2 regions of the Pseudobacillus sp. FSL P4-0506 genome follow, and region 2 is predicted to be linked to the other one. Evidence: riboswitches for the same ligand, from Rfam matches in the RefSeq annotation. Region 2 holds a riboswitch; the other holds the start of a gene.

Region 1 (15,101 bases), 1.4 Mb from region 2:
ACCGAGCACGGCCATTAAAATACCTACCGGGATCAGTGTCCTGTTAAAGGAACCGGCTAAGATTGGTGCCGAAGCGACACCGCCAATGTTGGCAAGTGAAGCGACTCCCATTGTAAATAGATCTAACTTAAAGACTTTCGCCAGAATAACCATAATTACACCATGGAAGAACATAATCATGAAACCGGAGATAATGTAAACTGGCGCCTGGAACAATTGCGAAAAGTCGGCATGGGAGGCAATCAACCCGATGACAATGTAGAGCATTACTTTCGAAATTTCCATAGAGCCCGGCAGTTTGCCTACCTTCGTCATTGCCAATATAAGGCCAACAGCAGAGGCGATAATGATTGTCCACGTAGTTGCATTGACAGCAGCCCCGAGTTCAGGAAGGCTGTCTCCTATTTTCGTTGCAGCTGCGGAGACGAATAAGGCGAGTGCCAGAAAGCCAATTAACTCTACAAAGCCGATCGGCTGTTTGTCGCCGTTATCTTCCGCTTCCAGCTGGGCTGTAATTTCATCAATATAAGAAGTGTCCGCTTTCGTCCACTTGTTGAACTTTAAGGCAAACGGCACAAGCCAGAATAAGAACATAACCCAAACGGAATAATTGACGGTATCCATGATCAGGGCGTACCCAAAAATATTTTCCGGAACATCTAAAATTCCTTGAAGAATGACCATATTGGCTGATCCGCCTGTCCAGCTCGCACTGAGTGCAGAAAATGCCTTCCATGTTCCTTCGGCATAAAATCCTTGAAGAAGCACATAAGTGATGGTAAATCCAGCGATAATACTGAGCGATGCAGCGAAAAATGTCAGCAGCATTTTTGGTCCTAGGCGGATAATTTTTCTTAAATCACAGTGAAGCAGCATGAGCATAAGCATCGCTGGCAACAGCAAACCGCGCACGGTCCCGTAAGCGGTTTCAACGGACTCACTAGCAGAGAAGAAACCAAAAGTTTTCATTAAAGCAGCTCCAATATAAATGAGAACAATGCCGGGCACATACTTAAAGAACTTCCCACCAATCGTTTTTTCTGCAATGGCAATGACAGCCGTAAATGCCAGCAAAAAACAAACAAACATAACACCATCTTGAATCATCTATAATTCCTCCTTTAAAAAATAAAAAATCCAGCTGCCAAAGGAGAGTAGCCCCTTTAACAGCTGGATTTCAAATGCGTAAACAATTGAAGCAGCTAATTGCTAATAATTTGGTTATATTTAATATGGGCATTCTTAAATGCCACAATTAAAGCCTTCTGTGATGCGCCAAAATAACGGGATTCAATATCGGCAATAATATCCTCGAATTCCATCATGGATCGCCCGCTAAAAATGGATTGAACAAATTTAGATGTTAATGAAATGGTTGAAGAGCACTCAGCTTCTAATATTTTATGATTGCTCCGATCGATGACGAGTCCGATAAAATAGGAATTAAACTGCTGCATAATCGGATTGTTAGAAGCCGTTTTACTATCTCCAATTACATAGATTGTATCTTTATGAAACACGAGTGATCCTCCTGCCATTCGGATATTACGCGGGGCATCCACATGTTTTGCATGCAAATGTTCGCCGTAATAAGCATGGTACATTCATCTTAATATATCCGCCCGCTATTTGCAATATTAAAAATATTTTGTTTCAAAGACAATAGTTAGGCTCCTTCTTTTGTAAACAGCTTTTTTTCTTTCCATTTTCCAAAGTGAAAATAGGCGAAGGCAAAAAGGCTGCTAATGATAAAGCTTGTCCCCATGCCAAAAGCAATGCCGCGTTCTCCTATCCAGTTTGCAAACCATTCCGTCAGTGGATATCTCAACACCCAAAAAGAAATGAAGTTCAATACCAACACTTGAAACATGGCCCCTGCTCCCCGCACGATGCCATTTAATACAAAATTCAAGCCGAGGAAAGGATAGAAAAACGCCACCATTTTTACATATTCACTTCCGAACGCTACCGCTTGCTTGTCGGTAATAAACAGGCGGATGCTCCAATCAGCAAATAAGAAGATAAATAGAGCGGCCAACAGCATAATAGCTAAATTTAACAAAGCGGCATAGAGAGCAGTTTGGTTTACCCGCTTCCACTGCTGGACGGCGATATTTTGACCAGCCATACTGTTGACTGCTGTACTGAGAGCCTGGGCCGGTAAGATTAACAGGCTGTCCAATCGCTGAGCAGCACCGAAACCAGCAACGGCATATCCACCAAATGAAGCAACCACACTCATAATAGCGGCCATCCCTGCAGAAATAACCGTCATTTGCAACCCAGCTGGAATCCCCTGTTTTAAGATCAGAGTTACTTCTTTTTTGGCAGGGATCGAAGGAATGGTGAACGGAATCAATTTAAACCGAATGCTAACTACTAGACCATACAAAAAAGCGGCACCTTGAGCGAAAATGGTGGCATAGGCGGCACCGTCAATGCCCATGTCTAATACACGGATAAATAATGGATCAAGAACAGCGTTTAATATAACCGCCATGGAAACAAAGCGGATAGGCGTCTTGCTGTTTCCGAGCGCCCGAAAAACCGTGCCAATAAAGTTGTAACCGAATAAAAAAAGAATGCCAATAAAGTTTATTTGTAAGTAACTGACCGCTTCAGGAACCATGGCGGATGGCGTATCCAGCAATCGTAAAATATCTTCTGCCAAAAAAAAGCCAGCTATACCTAGGCTAATGACAAAAAAGTTAAAAGGACGATAAAAGCATTTACGTATCTTTTTAAATGCTCAGTGTCATCTTTGCCTTTTAACTGCGACAGAATGGTCAAGGTGGCATTGTTAATGCCAATGATAAAAGATAACACTGTAAAGATGACGGTGCTGGAAACAGCTACTGCCCCTAGTGCATTCGCACCGAGTAAATTTCCTACCCACAAGCTATCAATGAATTGATAAGACACCTGTAAAAGGTTGGTCAGCAAAATTGGCAGAGAAAAGGTAAGCAGCTGCCTACAGATGTTCCCTGTCGTGAAATCATGCTGTTTCATTCTTGTACTCCTTTTTGTTCTATCATAACGAAAAACAATGGAAGATGTGCTGAAAATGCTTCCAAAAGAGAAAGCAAGATGTTTGGCAGCTGAAAAAACACCGTCTGGTTTAGACGGTGTCGTATGATGACTAATGATTATTTGGGCCTATCTGTATTATACAATTTTAATGAGGTCCGAGGTGCCTGTGCGCATCTCCCCTGTTTTATTCAGTTCAATCGCCTGTCCTTCTTCGAGGTTAGTAAAAATAACCGGCGTTACAGCTGAAGGAGCATGTTCATGAATATAATCTAAATCGACTTTCAAGAGAGGTTCCCCTCGTCGGATTCGATCCCCATCTTTTTTAAGCGCTTCAAACCCCTCTCCTTTTAAATGAACTGTATCAAGGCCGACGTGGATCAATACTTCATGCCCTTCGTCTGAACGAAGACCAATGGCATGCTTGGTAGGGAAAATAGTAACAATTTCTCCGTTAAACGGAGCTTCCACTACGTCTCCTGTTGGCTCTATCGCAAATCCATCCCCCATTAATTTATTAGAAAATACTTCATCAGGCACTTCTGAAAGCGGCATTACACGGCCGGCAATCGGCAAAGAAAAATCGGTCAGTGATCCAGGATGGTTCACTGAAGTCATTGTATTTTCCGTTGAAGGAGCAGAAGGTTGTTGTCCGGACATGATATTTTTCATATCTTCATATACAAATTGCACATTTGTACCGACGATGACTTGCACGCCTGTTTTTCCAAGCTTCATTACACCACGAGCTCCATTTGCTTTTAAAGCTTGATCTTTCACTTTTTCGCTATCGGCTACTGTCAGGCGAAGACGAGTAGCACAATGATCAAGAGACGTGATGTTGTCCTTTCCGCCTAGATTTTCGATGAAAGCAGCCGCCATGTGTCCAGTTGTTCCGTCACCTTGAACAGCTAGTCCTTCTTTTTCTGAATCAGCGGTTTCTTTTTCTCTTCCTGGTGTTTCAATATCGAGCTTTTTAATTAATGTGTAAAAAATAACAAAATACAAAACAGCATATACAATCCCTATTGGTATAAGGAAAAGCGGTTTTTGAGCGATACCAAAGTTTAAAAAGTAGTCAATTGCTCCCGCGGAAAAACCGAAGCCATGATGAATGCCGAGCATCACACTGATTGCCATGGACAAACCAGTTAATAAAGCATGGACGACATACAGAAGCGGCGAGAGAAACATAAATAGAAATTCAATCGGTTCTGTAATACCAGTTAAGAAGGAAGTTAAAGCTAAGCCGCCGAGCATGCCGGCTACTGCTTTTCGCTTTTCTTTCTTAGCAGCAGCAATCATCGCCGCCGCTGCTGCAGGAAGCCCGAACATCATAATAGGGAAAAATCCAGTCATAAAGGCACCCGCTGTCGGATCACCGGCAAAGAAGCGCTTTAAGTCTCCATTTGCCCCATTGAACTCACCAAACACAAACCAAACAAGACTATTTAAGACATGGTGAAGCCCTACTGGCAATAGCAGGCGATTTAAGAAACCAAAAATACCGGCTCCAAGAGCACCAGCGCCTGTAATCCATTCTCCTACATTATTAATGCCTTCCTGAATTGGGGGCCAAATCACACCGAAAATACCGGCAAGAATGATCATCGCAAAAGAAGTAACGATAGGCACAAAGCGCTTGCCTCCAAAGAAACCGAGCCACTCTGGGAGCTTTATACCGGAAAATCGGTTATATAAAAGCCCGGCCGTAATCCCTGAAATAATTCCGCCAAGCACATCCATATTAATGTCTTTATTAATAGCCTCTGTCCCATTCGACAAGACGAAATAACCAACAGCCCCAGCTAGCGCAGCGGCCCCGCTTCCGTCTTTCGAAAGGCCAATCGCAATGCCGATCGCGAACAAAATGGCTAAGTTAGCAAATACTGCATCACCAGCGGCAGCGACGAATGGAATTCCTAGTAAGTCATCTTGGCCAAGCCGCAGCATTAATGCTGCGGCTGGCATAACAGCGATCGGCAGCATTAACGATTTGCCTAGTTTTTGTAAAAAATTCAGCATATATTCATATCTCCTTTTAAAATGAATGAAAACGCTTTTGTTGGGAAAACTGTATCACAAAACATTTATAGTTGTCTATACCAATTTTGCGGTTTATCATGATATTAGAATGTGCTTTTTTTCATTCTTTATGACCAATTTAGACAAAATTATGGTGAACAGGTACATTAATAATGAACTTCTTTATAGAAAAGGATGACGTACATGAGCGATTATATTTTAACGGGGGCGACAATTTTTGCAGAGAACGAGACTATCTCTGATGGCTTTATCCGTGTAACTAACGGAAAAATTGCTTCATTTGGCCGCTGCAATGATGGCGAACAATCCCCAGAAATGCCAGTCATTCAGCTTCCAAAAGATAGCCTGATCATTCCAGGGGCGGTCGATATTCATATTCATGGAGCTGGAGGAGCCGACGCGATGGATGCCACGGAACAATGCTTGCAAACGATATCGTCAGAATTGCCAAAGGAAGGCACCACCTCCTTTTTGGCAACAACCATGACCCAATCACAGGATGCTATTCAAAAGGCCATACAAAATGCAGGAACATTTCGACCTGACCGTCCAGGCTATTCAGAGATGGTTGGCATTCACCTGGAAGGGCCTTTTATTTCAAAAAAACATCCCGGCGCCCAGCCAAAAGAAGCGATTATGCTTCCTGACGCCTCCTTGTTTGATCAATGGCAACAGATGGCAAACGGCCGGATTCGGCTGGTAACAATGGCTCCGGAGGAACCTGGTGCTATCAGCTTTGTTCAATCCCTTGTACATTCCGGCATCACCGTATCTGCCGGACATACAGATGCGACATATGAACAGCTGCTTGAAGCTGAGTGTGCTGGTGTTAAGCACGTTACCCATTTATATAATGGCATGCGAGGCATGCATCATAGAGAGCCTGGAACAGCTGGCGGGGCTTTGCTCATCGATAGCTTGTTTATAGAAATGATCGTCGATGGCATTCATATTCATCCCGAAATGGTCCGGCTTGCTTTTCGCCAGAAAACCGCTGACAAAACTGTGCTGATTACCGATGCTATGCGGGCAAAGGGGCTGAAAGACGGGCAATATGAGCTTGGCGGCCAGCCTGTCGCTGTCGAGGGAGGAAAAGCTACTTTAGCCGATGGTACGCTAGCGGGAAGTACGCTAACGATGAATCAGGCGATCAAGAATATGATGAGCTATACTGGCTGCTCGATCCGCGATATTATAAAAATGACAGCCGAAAATCCCGCCCGCCAAATTGGAATATTTGATCGTAAGGGCAGTATTGCTTTGGGGAAAGATGCGGATCTAGTCGTATATAATAAAGATTTAGATATCCAGTGGACCATTTGCCGCGGTGAAACGGCTTTTTTACAGGAGGATTTTTTATGATTAATAAGCAGTCCCCCTTGCCTATTTATTTTCAAATTGAAACGATGATCCGCCAGCAGATCGAACGTGGCGAGCTAAAACCGGGAGAGGCTCTTCCTTCTGAGAGAATCTATGCGGAAGAATTCGGCATTAGCCGCATGACTGTCCGACAAGCTATTACGAATCTTGTCATAGCAGGTCTTCTATACAGAGAGAAAGGGCGTGGCACATTTGTCGCTGAGAATAAAATGGAGCAGCATCTCTCTGGCCTGACAAGCTTCACAGAGGATATGAAAAAGCGCGGCCTTACGCCAGGAAGCCGATTGCTTACATTTCAAATAGCGCCGGCCCCAAAGAAAATTGCTGGCCGTTTGCAAATTAAAGAAGGCGCGCCTATATACGAGGTTACCCGTCTTCGCTTGGCAGATGATGTGCCGATGGCTTTAGAGACACTGTTTGTTTCCACAGATCTCGTTAAGGATCTGAATGAAGAGATTGTCATCAGCTCTTTGTACGAATATGTGGAGGGAAAGTTGAACTTAAAGATCGGTCATGCCCTTCAATCGATAGAAGCGATTTCTCCTGGTGAAAAAGAGCGGGAATATTTGCAGGTTTCAAAAGATGTGCCTGTTATGCTGATGGCTCGGCACACTTTTCTGGAAGACGGCCGTCCATTAGAATATGTACAATCATCTTATCGGGCAGACCGGTATAAATTTATGATTGAAATTAAACGATAAGAGGATGAGTGCAATGTTTCTTGCTTATATGGAAAAAGTAGCGCATTTGTTACAGGAGACTGCCCAAAAACAAGCAGACAGTGCTCAGCAAGCTGCTCACACGATTGCCTCCTCTATAAAAAATGGCGGGATCATTCATGTGTTCGGCTGTGGTCATTCACATATGCTTGCTGAAGAACTCTTCTATCGGGCCGGCGGACTTGCTTGCATCAATCCAATTTTTATCGAAGAGTTAATGCTTCATAAGGATGCCGTCCGTTCTTCTTCGTTAGAACAGGAGCAGAACTTCGCCTTCTCATTTATGAAGGATATTCCGATCCAGCAAGGCGATGTTTTCATTGCTGTGTCTACGTCGGGCATCAACCCCGTTCCAATTGATGCACTGCTTTATGCTAAGAAAAAAGGAGCTGAAACACTGGCACTGACATCGCTTGCTTACTCTGAGCAGGCGTCTTCCAGGCATAAAGAAGGCATCAAGTTGTTTGAGGTGGCCGACCTGGTCATTGATAATGGTGCTCCTTATGGAGATGCGATTCTTGCGCATCCGCATGCCGATGCAGAGTTTGCCCCTGTTTCAACTGTCATGGGAGCCGCATTATTAAATGGGATTATGGCTGAAGTTATTTCTATACTTGCTGACAATAACTATAAGCCACCTATTTTTAAAAGCAGCAATGCCGGAGACTCAAAAGAGCATAACCACTCTTTAATTCAACGCTATTCACCGGTTATAAAACTATTCGAAAATTAAATCAGGCTGTTCTGAAAATATGTCTGTTTTCAGAACAGCCTGATTTAGTATTCAGAAAAGTCCAATTTGCAGCTCGTGAATCAGTTTTTTGTAGTGGGCGGCTTCCGATTTTCCGGCAAGCGCCGCCAACCTTCCTGCTACCTGCTCTTTTATTTGCTCTTCTATGTCCTTTCTCGCCTGTTCTAAAAGCTTGCCATAGAACGGGAGAAAGCTTGCTTTCATATGCTCCTCTTCCTCACGGATATACTGGTGAACAGGCGGGATAAGTGTTTTCTCGATTTCATCCCTGATTTGTTTGTTTCCATCTTCTGCAAAAAATTGCAGAGGCGTTTTGTATTCCTTAAACAGAGAAGTAAATAAGCCTGAATGTATTTCTTGAAGACCGGGTTCAAAAAATAAATCCGGCGCTTTTTCTACAATTGTTTCCTTCAAGTCAACCGATGGCAGCAGCTGTTTCATTTCCTTCTCAAGCGATCGATAAAGCTCATCCATCCTTTTTTGCATAAAGATTTGGAATCGAAAAGCAGCAGTCCTCATTTCTTGCGTCATCTCCCCGGCAACAAATCGAATGATTTCATTCGTCATTCGGTGCAACGCGGTGAACGTGTCATCAAAAGCATCAAAAGCCGCTGGACTAAAGATCAGCTTAAATTCATCATTATAGCGATAGAAGAGGCGCTGTCTTGCATAAAACAGCAGCTCTTTAATTTCTTGTTGAAAAGCCTCCTGCTCGGCTGTAAACGACCGATTCTTTAAGTAAAGAAGTGCTTCCGTCAATTGTTGGGAAAGTCGCTGGCGATAATTTTGTTGTTCTGTTTCGTCTGCTTCAGCGAGCCGAAGCCGCCGTTTCAACTCGATCACGGCCTCGTCGGCATCCAACTCTGCCTGATGCAGTACGGCAACGGCCAGTGCCTGCTTTGTAAAAGGGTAAAAATAATGCTCGAACAAAGAGAAACCCGATAATTCCAGTGCCTGCTCAACCGGCATATACTCATTTTCCGATAAATTCAAAAGAGCTTCATACTGTTTTTTATCTTCTGCCGTTAAAGAGTGAGCGGCCCCTCTTTTGGACAGCAATGCCAAATGACTTGACACTGGGAAGATGCGCGCTTGCCGAATTCCATTTTTTTCTAAATTTCGTTCTACATGGTGAAGCACATCGAATAAGTCGCTTTTCGTTGCAGCAAGATCAGCAGCATTAACGATAAAAAACATTTTATCTTTCTCGATAAAATTCTTCATTTGGCCGAGTTGTGTTAAGAAAGCCTGATCTGCTCGCGAGAAAGCATGATTATAATAGGTAACAAATACGATAGAGTCTGCACTCGTTATATAATTAAAAGCCATTTCTGTATGCCGGGCATTCATGGAACCCGCGCCAGGTGTATCGACAAGAACCATCCCCTGCTCTGTTAGCGGAGAGGAATAGTAAAGAATAATACGTTCAACAAAACAGGCCTTTTCCTCCATGCTGACAAATTCAATGTAGCTCTCTGCCGTTCTGTGTGCTGTCTGTCCGAGATACTGTTTCATTTCTTTATAGCCCGCGAGAGCGGCACGCAGAAAGGCAAACTGTTCAAGTGGCAAAGCGGTAAGCGGGCTGAACCACTCGTCCTCTTCTTCCCCCTCTCCATTCCCCTCCTTTCCCGGCGCCAGCTTCTTTTCTACCAGCTCATCATGCTTCTGTAAAAGCAACTGTAGACTTTCTATGCTGCCAACCGTTTTTCCGCTTAGCTCTAGCGCCTGATTTATATCTTTAAGCAGCTGGTCTTCTGTTTTAAACAACAGTATAACTGTTCCGTGGGAATGCTCGGCATCAGGCATACGAATTTCATTGATCGCCGCTGTCGTCGGATTGGGGGACACTGGCAAAACCCGCTCACCTAACAAAGCGTTCGCAAATGATGACTTGCCAGCACTAAACGCGCCAAATAAAGCAATAGTGTATTCATTTTTTTCCAAACGCTCAATTCGTTGATGAAGCTTTTCCATTCTCTGTTCCATGTAATTAGCCTGCGACAAAAGGTGGGCTTTTCTTTTTACCTCCTTAATCCGCTCGTCTAGATTAATAGAAACAAAAGCCGTTTCCTCAGATCGGCTGCTCCACTCTCTAGCGGCTTCACCAATAGAAACGAATGGCTTTCTTTTTTGACTGGCTAGTGGTTTTGTCTTTTTAAAAGCCTGAAAAGGTTTTTTCTCTACTTTTTCCTGGCCGCGTACAGCGAGGATAGAAAAGATGTTTTCATACAACTCTGTTTCGTTTGCTTTTAACTGTTCCCGCTTTTTCCAATCCTCCATTTTTTGATATATCTCTTTCTCTTCTTTAGCAAGCAGAACCCGCTTCTTGCGGTTATTTTCCTTTGCCTGTGCTTCCAGCGGTTCAACGAAAGCAGCAAATGCCTGGCGGTACAGGGTCTTCATTTCGGAAGTGACGTCCTTCGCATAGTTTAATACGTAATCATCTGTAAGCATTGCTCCACTTTTGACGAGCCTTACGAGCAAATCTGGAGAAAACTGGACTTCGCATTGGCGAACTCTCTCTCTGAGCTCATCATTTATTACATCAAATGAGGTTAGCAGCTTGATAACCTCTTCTTTAAAGGGGATGTCAATGTAAGACAGCCTATTCTCGTTTAGTGTTTGAAACAGCTGCTGCAAGCGCCATTCTTTTTCTTTTTTTGTTCGTTTGCGGGAAAAGAAGCCGCGCACTTGAAAGGAAAGTTCACGGGACTCTAAAAATTGGCGCACAAAAATGCGCGCATAATAATCTAAAAGCTTGGCATTGTTAAAAACAGTTGACAGCATTTGATCAAACAGCGGAATAAACAGATTGTCCCGCTCTCTTATCGCTTCTTTTCGCTCATTGAACTCTCGGCGTTCTTCTTGAAGCTGCTGAAAAGAAGCCGTACCTATAAGCCGCTCATCATATTCCTCAAGCTCGGTTCTTGTTTTTTTCCGCTGCTTGTGAAAAAAGCTCATGGCAACGACTAGTGCTTCCTGTAGTACATGAGCCGTGATTTGCTGTTGCCGGTCAGCGATTTTTCCCGACAAAAGAGCTTTCAATTCGCTCAGTTGGTTATAAGCATGGTCTGCCTCTTTTAACGAAGTGAAATAAAGGCCGTTATATGAAAGGCGATGCTCAGCAAATGATTGCTGAATACGGCTTAAAAATTCAGTAAGCGACAGTTCACTTGCTATGTGTTTATCGATTTGGTTAACGATTAAATAGTTTTCTTTTCCTCTCTCCGCAAGCTGGCGATTAAATTCAAAGTTTACAGGAGATTGCACATGATTATAGTCCATCATGTAAAAAACAAGGTCGGCCAAGTGAAGCTTGGACAAAGCACTTACCCGGTGAGCATCGTCTGTTGAGTCAATTCCAGGCGTATCAAAGATGGCAACTCCTTCAGGCAACTGGCCTGTACGATGGGATATTTCCACTTCTTCTACTATATTGCCGTTGACGCAATATGCTTGAATGTCACGGATATCGTAAGGGTAAGGGAACACTTTTATAGTCCCATCCTTAAACCAAACCTTCGCATACGGCTCTCCTTCTTTTACCTTGACAATATTGGCGCTTGTCGGAATCGGACTGGATGGCAGCAAGCTTTCTCCCATTAATTCATTGATCATGGAAGACTTTCCGGCTGAAAAGTGGCCATAAAAGGCGATGATATACTCCATGTTTTCCAGTTTTTCGATCAGTTCGGCACATATATAGGCACTTTGCTGGTCACCGTACTTTAAAAATAAAGCATGAAGCTGCTCTAGTTTTGGCAGAAGCAAGGCGCGGGTTGGTTTCTGGTTAGCGAGCCAGTTTTTTAATTTCTCGGTTAACATGCAGCATCCTCCTTTCTGCTTTCAGCGGTATTTTATTTACGCACTCCCCCTATGTAATCTCGGCTTCTTTGCCTATTTCTGGATAGGTTTCTTTTAAAAATGCTACGGATTGTTTGATTAATACTTTTAAAACATCAACATTAATATCGGCTAATTTATTAATATAGACGCATGCTTTCCCAGTAGTATGTTTTCCGAAGCTTTTTAACAGTTCCTCACGCTTTGTGTCACCCGGTGCAAAATACAAACTTATTTTAGCTTTTCGAGGTGAAAAGCCAACTAACGGTGCGTCTCCTTCATGGCCGGATTTATATTTATAATGATACGAACCGAATCCAATAATGCTCGGCCCCCACATTTTTGCTTCAAAACCCGTCGTTTCGGTAAAAATATCTAGTAATTTATACGCATCTTCCCGTTTTTTGGGGCTTTCAATAGCTTCAATAAACTCAATCACATTGTTATCCGTTTCCTTTGTTTTTAACTCATACATATAGAGTCACTCCTATATTTTTAACTTTTATACAGTCAAAGCGAGTATAACTGCGGAAGTGCAGGTCGCTTAGCTACACCAGCTGTAAATTAATCAACTAACGTAATCAGAAATATCGTCTCCAATTTCCAGTGCGCTACGATAAAGATTTCTCTATCAATCTTTATTACTCCTTTATTAAGCGCAAATTCTCAAGTTAACAGTCTATATGAGAAAGCAGGAAAGAATCAAACGTTCTCTACGCCCCGTTGTAAATGGCAACGTGACCGGCTTGGCATTTTAGCAGCCCTTAATAAAAAAATTTTCTGAACAGACTCGCAGCTCTTCTACAAATATAAGAATAAAAAGCGGGTTTCGGCAAATCCTCTCTCTGCACAAAAAAACAGGAGCTGAATTTAATGGATCAGCTCCTGTTTTATGTGTTTATTAGTAACTGGCCGAACTATTTTCAACAGGAATGGACTGTTTGTAAAAGCGCGGCGCTGTCTTTTTCAAAAATAGTAGTACAGCTGACGTAATTAACATTTCCGGAAGCAAATAAGAAAGGTTGTACAAGAAAGAATAAACGGCGACCGGTGTTCCTTCCGGTGCCGAACTGCCGAACCAGACGACGCCGGAAACGAAGTGGCAGATAAAACGAAACACAGTACCTAACAATAGACCGGCAAAAATACGGCCCGTTGTAACTGGTTTATGGAAAACAGCAAGGCCTCCGAGTCCGAGTACAGCATAAGCAAGAGGATAATCCAACACGAGCTGCACTGGATGCACAACGTATCCACCTGTCATTAAGCTGATCAGCCCAACCAATAGACCTGTAATAAAACCAGCCTGCCAGCCGCGGCGAAAGGCCATGACGAATATTGGCACCATGACGAGGGAGATAGAACCCCCGAATGCCCAAAGAGCGCCAAACTCGACATAGCTTAATATAAGCGATAATCCTGCCATGACAGCAATTTCGATCATCGTAACCAGTTTGTTTCTTTCCATAAAAAATCCCCCTTTTCTTATCCAAAGGGGTGTACGGATACAACGGATTCTTCCGCTTATGCGAATATTTCCTGTATCTGTCACACTTTCCCTACGCTGGTACTAACCAGATCAGGTTCTTAGAGTTGAGGATGGTTCCTCTCTCAGTCTAACGACACCCCTAGTGGACTTATTGCTCTTACTATAGCATAACTATAAGGAAAATGAAATACGGGGAATCATCTCCGGTGCTTTACAGTAGTAAAAGATGGCTAGATTTTTAGAGTGACTTTCATAGGAAATTATCCATCATCTCAGCGATTTCATAAAAACTGGACTCTGCCTCTCGGCTTAGTTGTGTTACTGTCTGTTCCACATGAAAGGATTCTTTCGACTAAACGATACAATCTTATAAGGGCCTATTCATATTCTCTTCCCTCTTTTGGATGTGCCTGACTCTTTTTATTTAAAGCGTATATCTTACTCTCTTATTTCATATACGTAAGTGAATATCAGGCGAAGCATCTTTTCATAAATACTTGTTTTAAAAATATATAAAATCAGGTGAGCCGATGAATCATATTGTTAAGAGCGGTGAAACATTGACGTCTATTGCAGCGGATTACCGCATTCCTGTTTCTCAATTGATTGCAGCCAATCCGGGGATCAATATTCATTCTATCTATCCCGGCCAGCAGCTGCGTATCCCGGGACTTCCTGATCCTTCTTCTCTTCCTTATTCAATTAGCGTTTCATTGTCACAGCGCAGGCTAACCTTATTTCGTCAGGGGAAAGTACAAAAAGTCTATCCGGTGGGGGTTGGTAAAATGCTGACTGAAACGCCAACTGGAGATTTTGTTATTATTAATAAAGCACCAAACCCAGGCGGCCCATTCGGAACGATGTGGATGAGTTTATCGAAGAAATCTTATGGCATTCATGGAACGAATAATCCTTCTTCTATCGGCAAGTTTGTCTCTAAAGGCTGCATTCGCATGTATAACCGTGATGTAGAAGAACTGGCTAGAACCATTCCAATCGGTACTCCAGTTCGCATTAGACCTTAAATCGCTGAAAATTCATCTGTTGCATGTTTGAAAACAAGCAAAGGGGGGCATAACGAAACAGTAAAGGAGGAATGACTGATGACAGAAGAAAATCACGCGATTCATAAAGACGGGGAACTGCAGCCGGATATGGTGGATGATACACTTGAACGGATAAGCCCCGAAAGAATGGACAGCATTCTTGAGAATTTCAATTCCTTTAAATCTTATTTGAAAAAAAGAATAGAACTCGCTGAAAAGATCGGTTTAAATGAAGAGCAACTGGCGATTGCTACAGAAAAAATTGCCGACTATCTGGCTGATCATGCCGAGCCGAAAAACAGAGAAGAGAAGCTTCTTCAAGAGCTTTGGAATGTCGGGACACAGGATGAGCGTCACCACCTAGCTCATATGCTTGTTAAATTTGTGGATCAAGAATAGAGTGGTTCTCTTTAGTGCAAACGAAGCACTATTTACGATAAAAGCCTGATATGGAGCAATCTTATATTTAACAGTCAATGAAAAAGCCTCTATGCATTCAGGGGCTTTTTCATTTGTTTCTGATCCTTCTTCTCCCTCCAAATCTTAGAAGAAAAGCGCTTTAATCAGGTTGGCATGTTGTCTCTTACTTTTGATATGGGGATGAGTTCTTCTCTTTCCACTCACTAGCTAACACTCCATAAATAACATGGCCTCCACAATGATTGTATAACCATTCGGCTTGTCGGATCGTCCCCTCTTCTACAAACCCTAACCGTTCAGGAAGGCTTCTGCTCTTTGTATTGTCAGGAGCAGCGATCAAAGAAACTTTTTCAAAAAGAATGTAATAAGGGCCTCTCCCT
Region 2 (15,101 bases):
GAATGAGCCTTAAACGATTTTGTAGAAGGACCAGCTTTGCTTTTAATTGATCAATTTCCCGTTCAATTTTATGGACAGTCATCTGCATTTCTCCTCCCGCTCACTGGTATATACTGCTGCCGGCTTGCTTGAACTCCTTCGCCTTTTGCTCCATCCCCTTTTCAAATGCTTCATCTGTATTTATTTCATTTTCCTTAGCATAATTGCGAATATCTTGAGAAATCCTCATGCTGCAAAACTTCGGGCCGCACATTGAACAGAAATGAGCAGTTTTTGCGCCCTCCGCCGGCAAGGTTTCATCGTGATATTCCAGCGCACGTTCCGGATCTAAGGACAGGTTAAACTGATCTCTCCAGCGAAATTCAAATCGTGCTTTTGACAGCGCGTTATCCCTCTTATGAGCTCCGGGGTGCCCTTTCGCCAAATCGGCAGCATGAGCAGCAATTTTGTAAGTCACTACCCCAGTGCGTACATCATCCCGATTGGGCAACCCTAAATGCTCTTTCGGTGTGACATAGCAAAGCATCGCTGTGCCGTACCAGCCGATCATCGCGGCTCCAATTGCAGAGGTAATATGGTCATAGCCTGGGGCAATGTCCGTTGTTAGCGGACCCAGTGTGTAGAAAGGGGCTTCCTGGCAAACTTCAAGCTGCTTATCCATATTCTCTTTAATAAGGTGCATAGGCACATGGCCGGGTCCTTCTATCATTACTTGCACATCGTGTTCCCATGCAATTTTAGTCAACTCCCCGAGTGTTTCCAACTCAGCAAATTGTGCCTCATCATTGGCATCAGCAATGGAGCCGGGACGCAGTCCATCTCCTAAAGAGAAAGAAATATCATAGGCTTTCATAATTTCACAGATTTCTTCAAAGTGAGTATATAAAAAATTTTCCTGATGATGATAGAGACACCATTGAGCCATGATTGAACCACCGCGTGAGACAATCCCAGTCATGCGCTTAGCTGTTAATGGCACATAGCGGAGAAGCACTCCAGCATGAATAGTAAAGTAATCTACCCCTTGTTCCGCCTGTTCAATCAATGTATCACGATACACTTCCCAAGTAAGAGCTTCTGCTACACCGTTCACTTTCTCAAGCGCCTGATAAATAGGGACAGTCCCCACTGGAACGGGTGAGTTACGGATAATCCATTCACGGGTCGTATGAATATTCTTTCCTGTCGACAAATCCATAATAGTATCCGCTCCCCAGCGTGTTGCCCATGTCATTTTTTCTACTTCCTCTTCGATTGACGAGGAAACAGCTGAATTACCGATGTTTGCATTAATCTTTACATGAAAATTGCGCCCAATAATCATCGGTTCAATTTCCGGATGATTGACATTAGCTGGAATAATTGCTCTTCCTCTCGCTACTTCCTCGCGGACAAACTCAGGTGACATGTTTTCTCTGATTGCAATGAATTCCATTTCGGGTGTAATGATTCCCTTTTTTGCATAATGAAGCTGCGTAATGTTCTTTCCCTTTTTTGCACGCAGTGGCTGGCGCTTTAACCTAGGGAATAGATGATGATTGGTTCGGGGATCATTTTTCTCTTTATAGCCATTGTCTTCAGGTTTTATCTCTCTTCCTTCATACGCCTCTACATCATTGCGTTCATTAATCCACGGACTGCGAATAGTCGGCAATCCTTTTGTAATATCAAGCGTGTAATGAGGGTCTGTATAAGGACCGCTCGTATCATATACACGCACGGGCGGATTTTCTTCCTCACCAAACGTACCAGTTGTTGGAGTGAGGTTGATTTCACGCATGGGAACTTTTAAATCAGGACGAGAACCTTCAATATAAACTTTCTTACTACCCGAAAAACTGGACATAATGGAAATGTTTTTTTCACTTAATGAGGATGTGGACATAAAAAAATCTCTCCTTTTCAACGGATTAATCGTTTAAGGACGAGATGCAGGGCATAGCATGTGGAAAAGCTCACTCATGTACATAAAAAAGCCGGTGTCCAATCAATGGATGGACCCGGCTAATATGTATGCAGAAGTAATCATAATAAATAACTGTTTTAACTTCCCCACGCTGGTATGAACCAGATCAGGTCCCAAGAGTCAAGAAACTTCATCGCGTTCCTTTCTCAGCCCAGCTCATTGGACTCCCCTAGTTATAACTATTTAATTTGACTCCATTATACATAGAGCTGCTATAAAAGTAAATATGTTTATTCAGAAAATTCCACCGTTTTATCAACTAATTACAGTCTTCCGTCCTTCCAGAAATTCTGGGTTACATGGGCAGAGGGATTGTAAGCTTTCAGTTCATATCCTTCCTTCTTTAAATAAACTAGAATTTGCGGAAGCATTTCTGCAGTGATCTTCTTCTCATGCAGTAAAATGACAACATTCTGATCGCCCTTCTTCTTTTGCAATTTAATTCCCGCTTGAATATTTTGCAAAATACGCGCTTTCGAAGATGTGTTATATTTCCAGTCCTCACTGTCTATATCCCAATCCCACAACCGATAGCCTTTTTTAACTAAAGCATCACGGAATGGCTGTTTTAGATAAGGGGAACTTCCAAATGGAGCCCTAACCAAAACAGAGGACTGGCCAGTCACTTTCTTTAATGTCTGATTTGTTTTTTCCATTTCGTTTATAAAGTTTTGTGGCGACTTATAAAGCGGGTTCACTTTATGGGTTACGCTGTGAAGGGCAAGGTAATGCCCTTCTGCTGCAGCTTTTTTCGCCGCAGCCCCATACCTTGAAATATTGGGTTCAATATAGAAAAATGTTGCTTTCACTTGCTGAGAAGCAAGGGTTTTTAAAATGCTGGCTGATTGAGCACTTGGACCATCATCAAATGTTACATAAGCGACTGGCTTTTTAGCTGGCGGCGGACTTTTCAATCGATCAAAAAACGGTTGATTAGCCACTAAAAACTCTTCGTTGGACAACTTTGATCCAGCCTTCGTATAGAGGCGTACTGTTTTATGCTCACTCAAGTAATCTGCCTGGAAACCAAATTGCTCTGCAATCCAGCGAATTCCAATATAAAACTTGCCATTTTCAGTGTAAGTAACTGCAGGGGCCACAGCTTTCCCGTCGAGCAAGGCTTCCTTCGTTTTGATGTTTACTTTCAGCTGCTGGCCGTTTTTTTCAAAGATATAAACTCCTTCTTTTTCCTTGATGGTTTCTTTTATATATAAATAGCGTGATAGTTTTTCTGATGGAGCAACTGCCTGACCATTGATGATAAAGGCTTCTCCTGTTGTAAACGGCAGCATTTTATCATGGAGCCCTATGTAAATGTTCTTCTTCTCGGCCGCATGAGTCGGCATTCCCCCTGCACAAATAAACAGCAGTAGGAAGCTGCACATGATTATTAATCTTCTCTTCATCTCTCTTACCCCTTTTTTCCCTCTAAATTTTATCTATTTATCTATTTTTCACCATTATAATACATATTTTTCACTTATGTTACAAAAATATTAAAAATATTACTTATTAAATTTTATGCAGGAGGGTATCCTTTATCACTCTTTTTCTGTATGTAGGAAGTGAAAGGAGGTGATCAGCATGGCACAAGCAATATTGATGAAGTCCACGTTAAGTCTCGTCTTTGATCACGGGTTAAATGATGAAGGAAAACCAATTCACAAAACAAAAACTTTTGCCAATGTGAATGAAATGGCAACGGCAACTGAATTAGAAACAGCTGGCACAGCGATTGCTACTTTAACTGATAAACCAGTTGTCACAATTGCAAGGAATGATTATTTTGAAATCAATTAACAGGAGGAAATAAAAAATGGCTAAAGTTCTTCAGTTGCAATTTGCTACCCAGTTAGATAAAACTGCGACATTGTCGATTGAAAACCCTAAAGAACCGATTGACCCATTGGCCGTAAAACAAGCCATGACCGCAATCATTCAGTCAAACGTATTTAACTCGACTTCCGGAGCTTTGACAGGCATCAAAGGGGCTCATGTTATCGACCGCAGCGTGACACCTATTCCCATTAACTAGCAAGCAGAAGGAAAGCCGGTTTCTCGGCTTTCCTACTCTTCATAGGAGGATAAAAAATGGAGACACTCATGCCTTTTATTCAGGAAGTTGGCTTTCCGATTGCCGTCACCTTTTATTTACTTTATAGAATCGAAATAAAACTGGACGGTGTAATCCAATCTATTCAGAACTTGCCTGAAAGAATGCGTAACTAAAAATAAGAGAGGATCACTTGTATACACGTGATCCTCTCTTATGTGAGCTGTTCGCTTTTTTGCTTTTCCTTTCTTTTCATCATCACTTTTTTCAATTCATTTTTCTGCTCTTTCTTCACTAACACGTAAAGCACATCTTCAGGAAAAAGCTTCGTTGACCCTTCCGGAGTAATAAGCTGGTCGCCCCGTATAACAGCGGTAATTAACGTTTTAGGCGGCAAATCAACTTCATGAATGCGCTTATTGGCTGCAGCTGATTCTTCCAAAATGCGCACTTCTACCATCTCGCTGTTCGTCTTGCCAATGGATATAAGTTCCAAACTGTGAGGCGATTCAGTTTTTTTCCCTGCCCGGGTCACACCGAACAATTCAGCGGCTTTAGAAATGCTCGCTCCCTGAATCACTGTGGACAAAAGAACAACGAAAAAGACCACATTAAACATAAGCTGTCCATGTTCAAGTCCCTCCACGAGCGGATATGTCCCTAAAATAATCGGGACCGCTCCTTTTAAACCTGCCCATGAAATAAAAAGCTTTTCCCTGACGTTCATTTTCGAAAACAATAAGCTAACAAATACTCCAACTGGACGCGCAACAATCATCAAGAAAACAGCTAATATAATGCCCTGCCAAGCTACATCAAGCAGCTCACTCGGGAAAACAAGGAGGCCCAAAATCATAAACATCACCATTTGCATCATCCACGCCAACCCTTCATTAAAACCAAGAATAGAGTGGCGATAAGTTAAGTCGGCGTTTCCTATAACGATGGCCATCACATAGACTGCTAGAAATCCGCTTGCATTCATGATCGTAACGACACTGAAGGCAAAAATAGATAAGGCAATAGATAAAACCGGATAAAGACCGGATGAATCGAGGTTGATCTTATTAATAATCCAAACGGAAGCTATACCGAACAAAATACCGAAGAAAAGTCCAAGCCCCATTTGCCAAAAAAAGCTCAAAACGAGGGTAAGAGGATCGAATGAAGGAGATTGAATTACTTGAATAAGACTGATCGTTAAAAAGATGGCCATTGGATCATTGGAGGCCGACTCTGCTTCGAGCACAGTTGCCAGTTTCCGTTTAACATTCTTGTTTCCAAGCACACTAAAAACAGCTGCCGCATCAGTCGAGCCAACGATCGCACCAACAAGAATGCCTTCTGCCCAAGTTAGATCAAGTACAAGCTTAGCAGCAATGCCGACAGTGAGAGTGGTAACAATTACTCCAATAGTGGCAAGTGACAAAGACGGCTTGTAAACTGGCTTTACACTTTCCCACTTTGTCTGCAGGCCACCTTCAAATAAAATAATGACCAATGCAACGGTTGCTAGTAATTGGGCAAGCCAGGCATTGTTGAAGAAGACAAATTGATTTAATACCATACCCGCAGCGATAAACAGGACGAGCGACGGCAAGCCAAGCCTTGTAGAAAACTTAGCGCTTATAACACCAACTAACAATAATATAGAAAACAATAAAACAATGTTTTCAATTGTAAAATTCATCGCACTCTCCTTTCTAGAAAATAATGTCTCTTCTATTCTATAACACGCGGAGAGCTTTTCCAAAATAAATGGTTTCCTCCTATTTAAAGCGCGACAGATCATTTCCTTCTTCTCTCTAACATCTTCTCATACAGTTAAAGGAAATAAATACTTTTATCTAAGAAAAAAGTTGGGGTTTTTACTTTTTATATAATTATATGGTTTTAAATACTTTAAAGCGGATATATAACAAGCGTACACCAAATATTCCATTTAAGGAGAGGATACAAAATGGCAGAAAACAAAGATAAAAAAATGACTGTAGAAGAAGCTGGCCGTAAAGGCGGAGAAGCTACTGCCCGCAATCACGACAAAGAATTTTATCAGGAAATTGGCCGCAAGGGCGGAGAAGCCACTGCCGAAAATCATGGAAAAGAATTCTATGAAGAAATTGGTGAAAAAGGCGGAAATGCTCGCGCTGAGCAAAGAGAATCTAACGAATAAAAATATAAAAATAAATGTTTAATAATCTTATAAAAAGGTAATAAAAACCATATGATTCATTAAATTAAAAGGAGATGTATAAAATGGCAAAAAACAACAATGAAAACAACGACAAAAAAATGACTGTGGAAGAAGCTGGCCGCAAAGGCGGAGAAGCCACTTCTGAAAACCATGACAAGGACTTCTACCAAGAAATCGGCCGCAAAGGCGGAGAAGCTACTGCTGAAAATCATGACAAAGAATTCTATCAAGAAATTGGCCGCAAAGGCGGAGAAGCTACTGCTGAAAATCATGACAAGGACTTCTACCAAGAAATCGGCCGCAAAGGCGGAGAAGCCACTTCTGAAAATCATGACAAAGACTTCTACCAAGAAATTGGCCGCAAAGGCGGAGAAGCCACTTCTGAAAACCATGATAAAGATTTCTACGAAGAAATCGGTGAAAAAGGCGGAAATGCTCGCGCAAAACAACGTGACAATGATTAATTAATTTCACTCAACAAAAAGGCCCTTTGATAAGGGCCTTTTTGTTGAGTGAAAAGAATGTCTAGATCATCAATGAGAGTCTTATTTTTCGCAGTCTGACGAGAAACACAGAAAGTGAATGTTTGCCAAAAGTCTTAATCCCATCCCTCTAGAGTGATGACATCACACCGCCTTCTCCTTCTGTTGCTGTTCTTCCTTCTCTAGTTTATCTTTCGTAAGCAAACTTACAAAGATAAAGACAATAGTAGATAATGGCAGTGCATAAAACAATGGATCAACATGTGTCATTGGATAAGCAAACAATGTATCTTTTCCAAATAAAGCTTTTGATAACCCAAGGACAGCAGCCTCCTTTTCGTGCAGGAACATAAACCCTAAGATGCTAACTGTAAATCCAACAATCATGCTGGCCTTAGCTCCTGCTCTCGTCGACCGCTTCCAGAAAAACGCCCCAATCATAACCGGGAGAAATCCAGCCGCACAAATGCCGAACCAAAAAGCTGTCGCCTGTGCGATGACCCCTTCGGGCAATACATAAGACAAAGCAACTGCCGCCACAATACCGATAAGCACACCGATACGGGAAGCATCCATTCCTAAAAACGATTGAATACCAAAGCTTTTCAAAATATCTTGCCCAAAAGCAGATCCCTGCAAATGAATAAGAGAACTGATAGTTGAAATAGCCGCCGACAATAAGGTAAGCGTGAATAAATAGACGAACCATTCCGGCATTAAATGATTAATTAACGCGGGAATCACGAGATCTACATTTCCCTTAGCTACCTCTATGGAAAGCTTTCCTACATGCTCCTGAAAATACAAATTACTGATCGGACCGAGCATAAAAGCAGCACCTGTCATAAAGAAAATGAAGACTCCACCAACGATCACCGAACGATACAGTGCCTGATTGTTTTTGACTGTCATAAATCGCATAACAAGCTGCGGCTGAGCTAGTACACCGATCCCGACTCCCATAACGATCGTGCTGACTAACGTCCACCAAATAGGAGAACCTAATTCCGGCATGGAGGTCCATCCACGATGCCCTTGCTCTACTAAAGACTGAGGAACAAGATTCTTCATTGCCGTTAATCCAGCATGTCCGTCAATCACACCTCCCACTGCTTTATAGCCCATAAACAGAAAGATAGCCATACCGACAAACATGACAACCGCTGCAAAGGCATCGGTATACATAACAGCTTTAATTCCACCGCTTAGTACATAAAAGCCGACAATGACAGCTAATACTAACAGTGCAACATTATAGTTCATTGAAAGAGTTTCCTGAAGAAAGCGTCCTCCGCCTACAAGGACAATACTCGTATAAGCAGGCATTAATACAAAAATTATGACTCCAGAAAATACAGTAATAAACTTCGATTGATAGCGCTTTCCTAAAAGCTCAGCAAATGTGTATGCTTCCAGCTTTTCCGAAAGTTTTCGAATGCGTGTCCCAAAAAAGACAAAAGAAATAAAAACCCCAAAAACAATGTTTAGAAAACAAAGCCATAATAGTCCAAATCCATATAATGAGGCCACACCGCCAAAACCAATAAGAGAAGAGGTGCTGATAAAGGTAGCTCCATAAGAAAGCGCCATGACTGTAGGATTGATTCCTCGTCCACCCACTAAATAATCAGCTTCTGACTTTGTTGTTTTATAACCATAATAGGCAAGTGCCGACATAATACCCAAGTAAAGTAAAAGGATAGGAATTAATATAGTAAAATTCATTTATTTCATTCTCCTTCCCCGCGATTCCACATGACTGCTCCAAACACAACACAGCCAATCATCGATAAAATGGTGCCAATCCAGGCAAAAGCAATTATTGGATCTTCCATGCCAAACATGATGAATTCCTCCTTTTATTTTTCTGTTTAAACAAAGAAAAGACTCATAACTAAAGTTTGTTATGGGACAAGCTTTAGTTATAAGCTAAAGGATAACCGTGCTATTAACCCTCTCAATGCAACTTTCATTTTCGTATTCTATTTTTCTGAGGTTGTTTTCTTATAACGGGCGTGTATATTGTTCTGCTTGTACGTGCCAGCCTCGCTAAATTCCACTAGCTCCATTGAGAGAGCCAAGTAACGTTTAGCAAAAAGATCAGCAAAGTGATCCTTCATAATAGCAAACAATTCATCGCAAACCGCTTTTTTCACCGATTCTGGGCGGCCAGCGCCGATTTTCAGTGCAGCATGGACAAATGCATCGTCCTCTGTGCCATCGGCAATGAAATAATCATGCAATTCAATCGCCCGGGAGCGAATCCCCCCGACTGGGAATACATCGTCATGAGAAATAAGCGATTGATTGATTTTTTTTAGCAAGGCTGGAATATCTGCCTCTGCTTTTATATTATCTGTATACTCGATAATAAAGTGTGGCATAGAAGTTCCCCCCTTTTTTACATCGTCTGTTTGGATGTTACTTTCGCAGAAGCGGTGCGAATGCCAAATGTCTCATCTCCTACAATAGTATTAACAAGGCGGCCAATGCCTTCTATTTCTGTAATGACCTCGTCGCCGACTTTCGTATCCACCGATCCTTTCGGTGTGCCTGTTAAAATGATATCTCCCTCGTTGAGCGTCATAAAGCTACTTAAATATTCGATCAAATAAGGAATATCGAAGACCATATCTTTCGTGTTACCTTCTTGAGTGAGCTCTCCATTGACATATGTTCTTAATGTTAGGTTCATCGGATCTGGAACAGCTTCTTTTTCAACGAACCAGGGGCCGATTGGTGTGCATGTATCCCTGTTTTTCACACGCAGATTGGGACGATAGTAATTCTCCAGGTAATCACGAATGGCGTAGTCATTAGCAACGGTATAGCCTGATACATAATCATACGCCTCTTCTCGTTTCACATTGCGTGCTGGACGGCCAATCACAACAGCCAACTCACATTCATAGTGCATATACTCTACATCTCCTGGACGTCGTGTCTGTCCACAGTGGCCAATGAATGTGTTTGGACCCTTCAAAAAAACAAGAGGTTCTTCCGGTGCTTTAAAGGACAACTCTGCAGCATGATCAGCATAATTGAGGCCAAGAGCAAAAACGGTCCGCGGTTCAACTGGCGGCAGCCATACGACATCTTCCTCCTTAACCATTCGACCGTCATTCAGCTGCAAACGGCCCTCATCTTTCTCTACAGCTTCGTGAATCGCTCCTGCATAAGCAACTTTTGCCCGCTTCATTTTAAGCCCCCCTCTGCTAATTCTTGTTCAGGCACAATCGTATTTTCGAGCGCGCCCACTCCCTCTACCTCAATGCGAACAACATCGCCAGCTTTGGCAAGTGGTGCCTTTTCAGGAATGCCTACAAGCAGGATATCTCCAGCATGCAACGTCATAAAATCGGTTACGTCTGCCAATAACCTGGCTATTGGACGAATTAAATTTGCTGTTGTGTTTTCTTGGCGCAATTCTCCATTAATATATACACGGGTATGTATCCGATCAGGATTTGGCACATCTTCACGCTTGATGATCCAGGGACCGATCGGGCAAAACCCGTCACGTGCTTTTTGTCTAATAGCTGGACGATAAACACTTTCGTGTGGAATACTGACATCATTGACTACCGTATAGCCAGCTACATAATCGAATGCTGCTTCTTCACTCACTCGTGTAGCTGTACGGCCAATGACTAATCCCATTGAGGCTCCGATTTCAAGTGCTTCGATGCCTTCTGGAAGTGGAACCGGCCGTTTATGGCTATTGATTGTATTTGCCGGTTTAATATAAAGAATCGGGGCTTTAGGAGCCGCTTTGTAAGGGGCCTCACTGACCGCCTCTCCCAGCGCTTCCAAGGCTCCTTTGTAGTTTAAGAGCGTGCCATATACAGTACCGGAAACCGGTGCATCTACAACCAGCTGATCAAAGTTAAAAGACTGGCCTTCCTTCTCCACCACACCTTCCATCAGCTTCACATTGATTTCATCTGATTGCAGCGTGCCATGAAATTTCACCTTTGCTGTTACCATCTCTTTTCCACTCCTTTGACAATAGGTATAACTACTTTTATGCTCTTGTTCTCAAAGAAATCCAGACAGGGTGAAAGGGGAGACATTTGGCTGCTCCCCTTCTTTCCTTTTTATTTGTTAACAAATCAGCAGTTAAATGACCATGTCCTCTCTTTGAATATAATCATTCACTTCGGCTGTTTCTTTTTGTTTGCCAAACATATATTTTAGCCATTTGATGTTTACTTTTTTTCCATAGGTGTCTGCAAAACATTCTTTTAGCTGGATAAGCAAGAATGATTGGCGGCCTATAACGGTCATTTGGTGGCAAATGCCTTCATACGACCGGCCCTCGATTTCTGCTTCTACACGATAAACACCGAGCTTCGGCAGGCGGTAATCTTGATTAATATCCACTTTTATAAATTGATGGTTCTTGTAAAATAGAGAGTTTTGCTTCACTTTTCCTCTCACCTCATAAGACTGACCTAGCAAGTCAGAAGCCTTCTCTACTTTTCCAGCAGCCAACAATTCACGGACGGCAGTAGAGCTGATTTTTTCAGCTTGCTGCTCAATCTTTTGGACGGTTGTTACCTCGAATTTTCCGTATCCTGCCTCAGTGAGTGTCTTCATGTTGCCTTTCCCTTTATGGCCATAATGGTAATCGAATCCAGCGACCACATGTTTACAGTGAAGATTCACAATATAATGCTCAATAAAGTCTTCAGGGGACAGCTTTGCAAATTCAGGAGTAAACTTCACAATGAATAATTGATCCACACCAATCTCCTGGAAACGCTCTTCTTTTACTGGCAGTGGCGTCAAGTATGTCATTGGCTCCCGCTCAGGAAAGAGGATATCTTTCGGATGGGGATAAAAGGTCATAACATTGAATTGATAGCCTTTTTTTCTTGCCGCCGATCTTGCCGCTTCAAGAATGCCGCGATGTCCAATATGGACTCCGTCGAAAAAACCGAGCGCCAGCACACAAGGAGTTGATCCGGCTGTTGTTGGGATTTGGTTTGGATGCTCAATGTGAATCGTTTCCATTAGTTGCACGTCCCCTTTCGTTTTACTTAAGCGAGCTGTCCTTCTGCAAGCTGGCCGTATTTTCCTTCAAAGAAAGTAAGCGGTGTTCCTTCACGTAAAACAATATCCTGCACTTCACCGATGAATAATGTATGGTCTCCAGCTACTTGCTTTGAATACACCTTACAGACAACATTGGCAAGCGCACCTTTAATTACTGGCACATCCTGAATGCGGTCGAATTCCGCTTCACGTTTTTCCTTGATTTGGCCGGCAAACAACATCGATACTTCTTGTTGCTCTGCTGCTAAAATATTAACAGCAAATTTGCCGGATTCATTAATTTTCTCAAGCATTTTTGCTTTTTCACCAATCGAAATTAAGACGAGCTTCGGATTGAGTGACACGGACATGAAGGCATTTGCCGTCATTCCATGTGCTTCCCCATCCAACTCAGTTGTAATAACTGTTACACCTGTCGCAAATTTCCCCATTGCATTGCGGAATAACCGATCATCCATCATTGATTCCCCCATTACTTTGCATTAGATAATAAATTCAGGTTTCTTTTGTTCCAGCTTGGCAGCTTCTGTTTCTACGAATTCCCCTGTTTCAATATCAAGGAATGGAGACGTTTCATTGAACCAGCTGTCCGGTGCTTTCGCTCCCCAGAACGTTTGGCGGCGTGGATCATTTAAATCCCAGCGGATCGGTTCAAAGTCCGAATCACTTGTTAAGTAATCACCGTTATACAATTCAATTCGATGACCATCCGGATCTCTTAAATATAAGAAGAAGGCGTTGGATAAACCATGACGGCCTGGTCCGCGTTCAATGCTGTCCGCATAGCCGAGTGAAGCGAGTACATCACAGCAATGAATAAGAGCTAATGGATCTGGCAGCCAGTAAGCAAAGTGGTGAAGGCGCGGGCCTTCTCCATTCATGAATGCCTGATCATGAACGCTCGGCTTGCGATGCAGCCATGCCGCCCAAATACTGTCATCTTCTGTTGCCGTGTATTCAGAACAAGCAAATCCTAATTCGTTAATGAAAAAGTCATAGGCTTTCTGAACATCAGGCACCGCACAGTTTACATGGTCAATGCGCTGAATTCTTGCGCCTCTATATAAGTCATAACGTTGCAGCAGACGCTCGGCTTTATCCATTTTACAGAAGAATTCAAGCGGCATCCCCGATACATCATGGACATGAAGCGCACGACCGAGCGCATGCTGTGTTCCCTCCTCAAGCCATTTTGTTTTCAGGCCTTTTGATTGGAAAAAGACTGCAAGCTTATCAAGGTCTTCATCTTTTTCTACTTTGTAGCCGAGTGCGTGGACACCCACTTTCTCGGATTTTTTCAATACTAAGCTATGATGAACATGCTCCTCTAATCCTCTTAAATAAATGCAATCATCCTTGCTTTCTGTTTCTATAAACCCTAGCGCATCGACATAAAATTTTCTTGAACGCTCAAGATCCTTTACATTTAATACGGTTCTTGCAATACGGATAATGTTAAAATCCATTGCCCCTGCCTCCCTTTTTCTTATGAAAATATCAAACTGTGCGGATTATTTTTGAATGAGCTGCTCTGAACGATCTAAGAATTCTTTTACACGGTCTACGTACTCCTGTTTGTCATAGCCGTTGTATAGTGCGCTTGCCATTCTGACTGGATCACCAAAGAAGAAGCGCTCATACAATGTTTGTCTCGTTCCAAAAGCACTCATGCATACATCCCATGCCAAGCGATATAATTTCACACGGTCGTAAGCGCTTCCAGTGGCAGACTGCAAATACTTGTCGAGATCCGGACGGATTTCTGAATTAAAGTCTGCTTCGTTTGGAATGGCCATTAAACCGCTAGCACCAAGCAATTGCATAATTTCACTGAAGCGAGGATAGATTTTCGGGTAGTAGTTACGAGCAATATTCAATGGCGTAAAGTCCGGTGTCATGATGCCCCATTTATCAACTTTAGCATTTGCTTCTGATGCCGCGACATAAGCTTTCACCGTTTCTAGTGCCATAATGATTTCAGATGCTTTTTCCTGAACGTGCTGATATTGTCCGATATTGATTGTTTCGATCATTAGTTGAACAAGGCCAAGAATAAACTCTGTTTTGGCAACATTTTTAGAAACGACTTGGTGCGTCATATGAACCACTGCATTACTTTCGTTATATGCCTGGTTACAGACTCCTACATCACCAAGAGCAAATACGCGATCCCAAGGAACAACGACATCGTCGAAAACAACGATCGTATCCATTTCTTCAAAACGAGAACCTAGCGGATGATCAAAATTGGACTTTCCATAATCAAATGATTCACGGCAAATAAACTTTAATCCAGGTGTGTTATTTGGAATAGAGAAAGCGTAAGCATAAGGATTTTCTTCTTCCGCTTGTTTTAATAAAGTAGAAGGGAATACCATAATTTCATCTGTAATGCCGCCTTGGGTAGCCAGCAATCTAGCGCCTTTAATCACAACGCCTTCTGATGTCTTTTCTTTAATGCGGGCTGCGATATATGGATCCGGCAGCTGAGCCGCATTCACACCCCGGTTTACTTGCGGCTGAATCAGCGTGTGAGTTAAAGATAAGTCATTTTCTCGACAGTATTCATAATATTTCGACATATTTTGAGCATAGAAAGGGTCTTGCTTGCCGAACATTTCCGATGCAGATCCGTAAGCCATCATTCCAACATTGATGTAATCCGGTGAGCGTCCCATCATTCCGTTGTTATGTCTCGCCCATTCCTGCATCATTTTACGGCGCATTTCCAAGTCTTCTTTCGTTCTTGGCTGGATAAAAGAAGTACCGACACGATCACCCGTCGTTGGCGATTCATATGTCATAAAATCTTTTTTCTTTGGATCATGCTGCATATCATATAACTCAGCCTGTGTTTTCATGACTCCTTTAAATGCAGGGTGCTCAGAGATTTTTCCCTTTACCTGCTCTCCATTGATCCAGACGTTCGCTTGAGCCTGGTCGACTCTCTCGATGTATTCCTTACCTGTTTTAGCTGGCATATAACTCTCTCCTTTTTAATAAAAGTGAAAGGCGCTTGATCAGCGGCGACTGGCATAAGACGAGCCGGCTAGAAGGTTGTTCTTTAACCTTCTGGACGGATTGGCTTATGCCAGTCGCCGCTAGTGCCTGTAACTACACAATCTTGAAAGTAGAAGGCGCTGGCTTAGCGCCCTCTCTTTTAAATGTTCCGTTTACTTACCGAACTGTGGAATATGATGGTCGCCAATAGCTACGTGAATGATTTTTGGTTCTGTATAGAATTCAAAGAGTGCATAACGACCGCCTTCTCGACCGACCCCGCTGTCTTTCATTCCGCCGAATGGGATTCTTAAATCACGCACGTTTTGTGCATTGATCCAGACCATG

Evidence for each region. A riboswitch is a leader RNA that binds a small molecule or an ion and turns the genes downstream of it on or off. The one in region 2 is predicted to bind thiamine pyrophosphate.
Region 1: it holds a riboswitch for thiamine pyrophosphate, as region 2 does, so the genes downstream of both, thiT (energy-coupled thiamine transporter ThiT) here and thiC (phosphomethylpyrimidine synthase ThiC) in region 2, are expected to answer to the same signal.

Annotation. Positions count from the first base shown of each region.
Region 1 covers NZ_JBBOOI010000001.1:2,762,890-2,777,990, reverse strand. Annotated here, with positions in the region: gene MKZ02_RS13995 (DUF819 family protein) at 1-1,107, opposite strand, end outside; gene MKZ02_RS13990 (DUF3870 domain-containing protein) at 1,203-1,520, opposite strand; partial or broken gene MKZ02_RS13985 (MATE family efflux transporter) at 1,667-3,009, opposite strand; gene nagE (N-acetylglucosamine-specific PTS transporter subunit IIBC) at 3,166-5,052, opposite strand; gene nagA (N-acetylglucosamine-6-phosphate deacetylase) at 5,257-6,435, shown strand; gene MKZ02_RS13970 (GntR family transcriptional regulator) at 6,432-7,154, shown strand; gene MKZ02_RS13965 (SIS domain-containing protein) at 7,168-7,905, shown strand; gene MKZ02_RS13960 (dynamin family protein) at 7,957-11,748, opposite strand; gene MKZ02_RS13955 (DUF1801 domain-containing protein) at 11,798-12,241, opposite strand; gene thiT (energy-coupled thiamine transporter ThiT) at 12,668-13,234, opposite strand; TPP riboswitch at 13,305-13,406, opposite strand; gene MKZ02_RS13945 (L,D-transpeptidase family protein) at 13,786-14,280, shown strand; gene MKZ02_RS13940 (DUF3243 domain-containing protein) at 14,359-14,700, shown strand; partial or broken gene MKZ02_RS13935 (GNAT family N-acetyltransferase) at 14,885-15,055, opposite strand.
Region 2 covers NZ_JBBOOI010000001.1:1,395,276-1,410,376, reverse strand. Annotated here, with positions in the region: gene MKZ02_RS06830 (serine protease) at 1-82, opposite strand, end outside; gene thiC (phosphomethylpyrimidine synthase ThiC) at 101-1,885, opposite strand; TPP riboswitch at 2,033-2,147, opposite strand; gene MKZ02_RS06820 (polysaccharide deacetylase) at 2,230-3,372, opposite strand; gene MKZ02_RS06815 (DUF1659 domain-containing protein) at 3,551-3,766, shown strand; gene MKZ02_RS06810 (DUF2922 domain-containing protein) at 3,783-4,001, shown strand; gene MKZ02_RS06805 (YvrJ family protein) at 4,058-4,195, shown strand; gene MKZ02_RS06800 (potassium/proton antiporter) at 4,234-5,709, opposite strand; gene MKZ02_RS06795 (KGG domain-containing protein) at 5,980-6,192, shown strand; gene gsiB (glucose starvation-inducible protein GsiB) at 6,276-6,677, shown strand; gene MKZ02_RS06785 (sodium:solute symporter family protein) at 6,840-8,420, opposite strand; gene MKZ02_RS06780 (symporter small accessory protein) at 8,426-8,539, opposite strand; gene MKZ02_RS06775 (5-carboxymethyl-2-hydroxymuconate Delta-isomerase) at 8,678-9,079, opposite strand; gene MKZ02_RS06770 (fumarylacetoacetate hydrolase family protein) at 9,097-9,894, opposite strand; gene MKZ02_RS06765 (fumarylacetoacetate hydrolase family protein) at 9,891-10,682, opposite strand; gene ribF (riboflavin biosynthesis protein RibF) at 10,815-11,711, opposite strand; gene MKZ02_RS06755 (flavin reductase family protein) at 11,738-12,211, opposite strand; gene hpaD (3,4-dihydroxyphenylacetate 2,3-dioxygenase) at 12,236-13,219, opposite strand; gene hpaB (4-hydroxyphenylacetate 3-monooxygenase, oxygenase component) at 13,265-14,734, opposite strand; gene hpaE (5-carboxymethyl-2-hydroxymuconate semialdehyde dehydrogenase) at 14,927-15,101, opposite strand, start outside.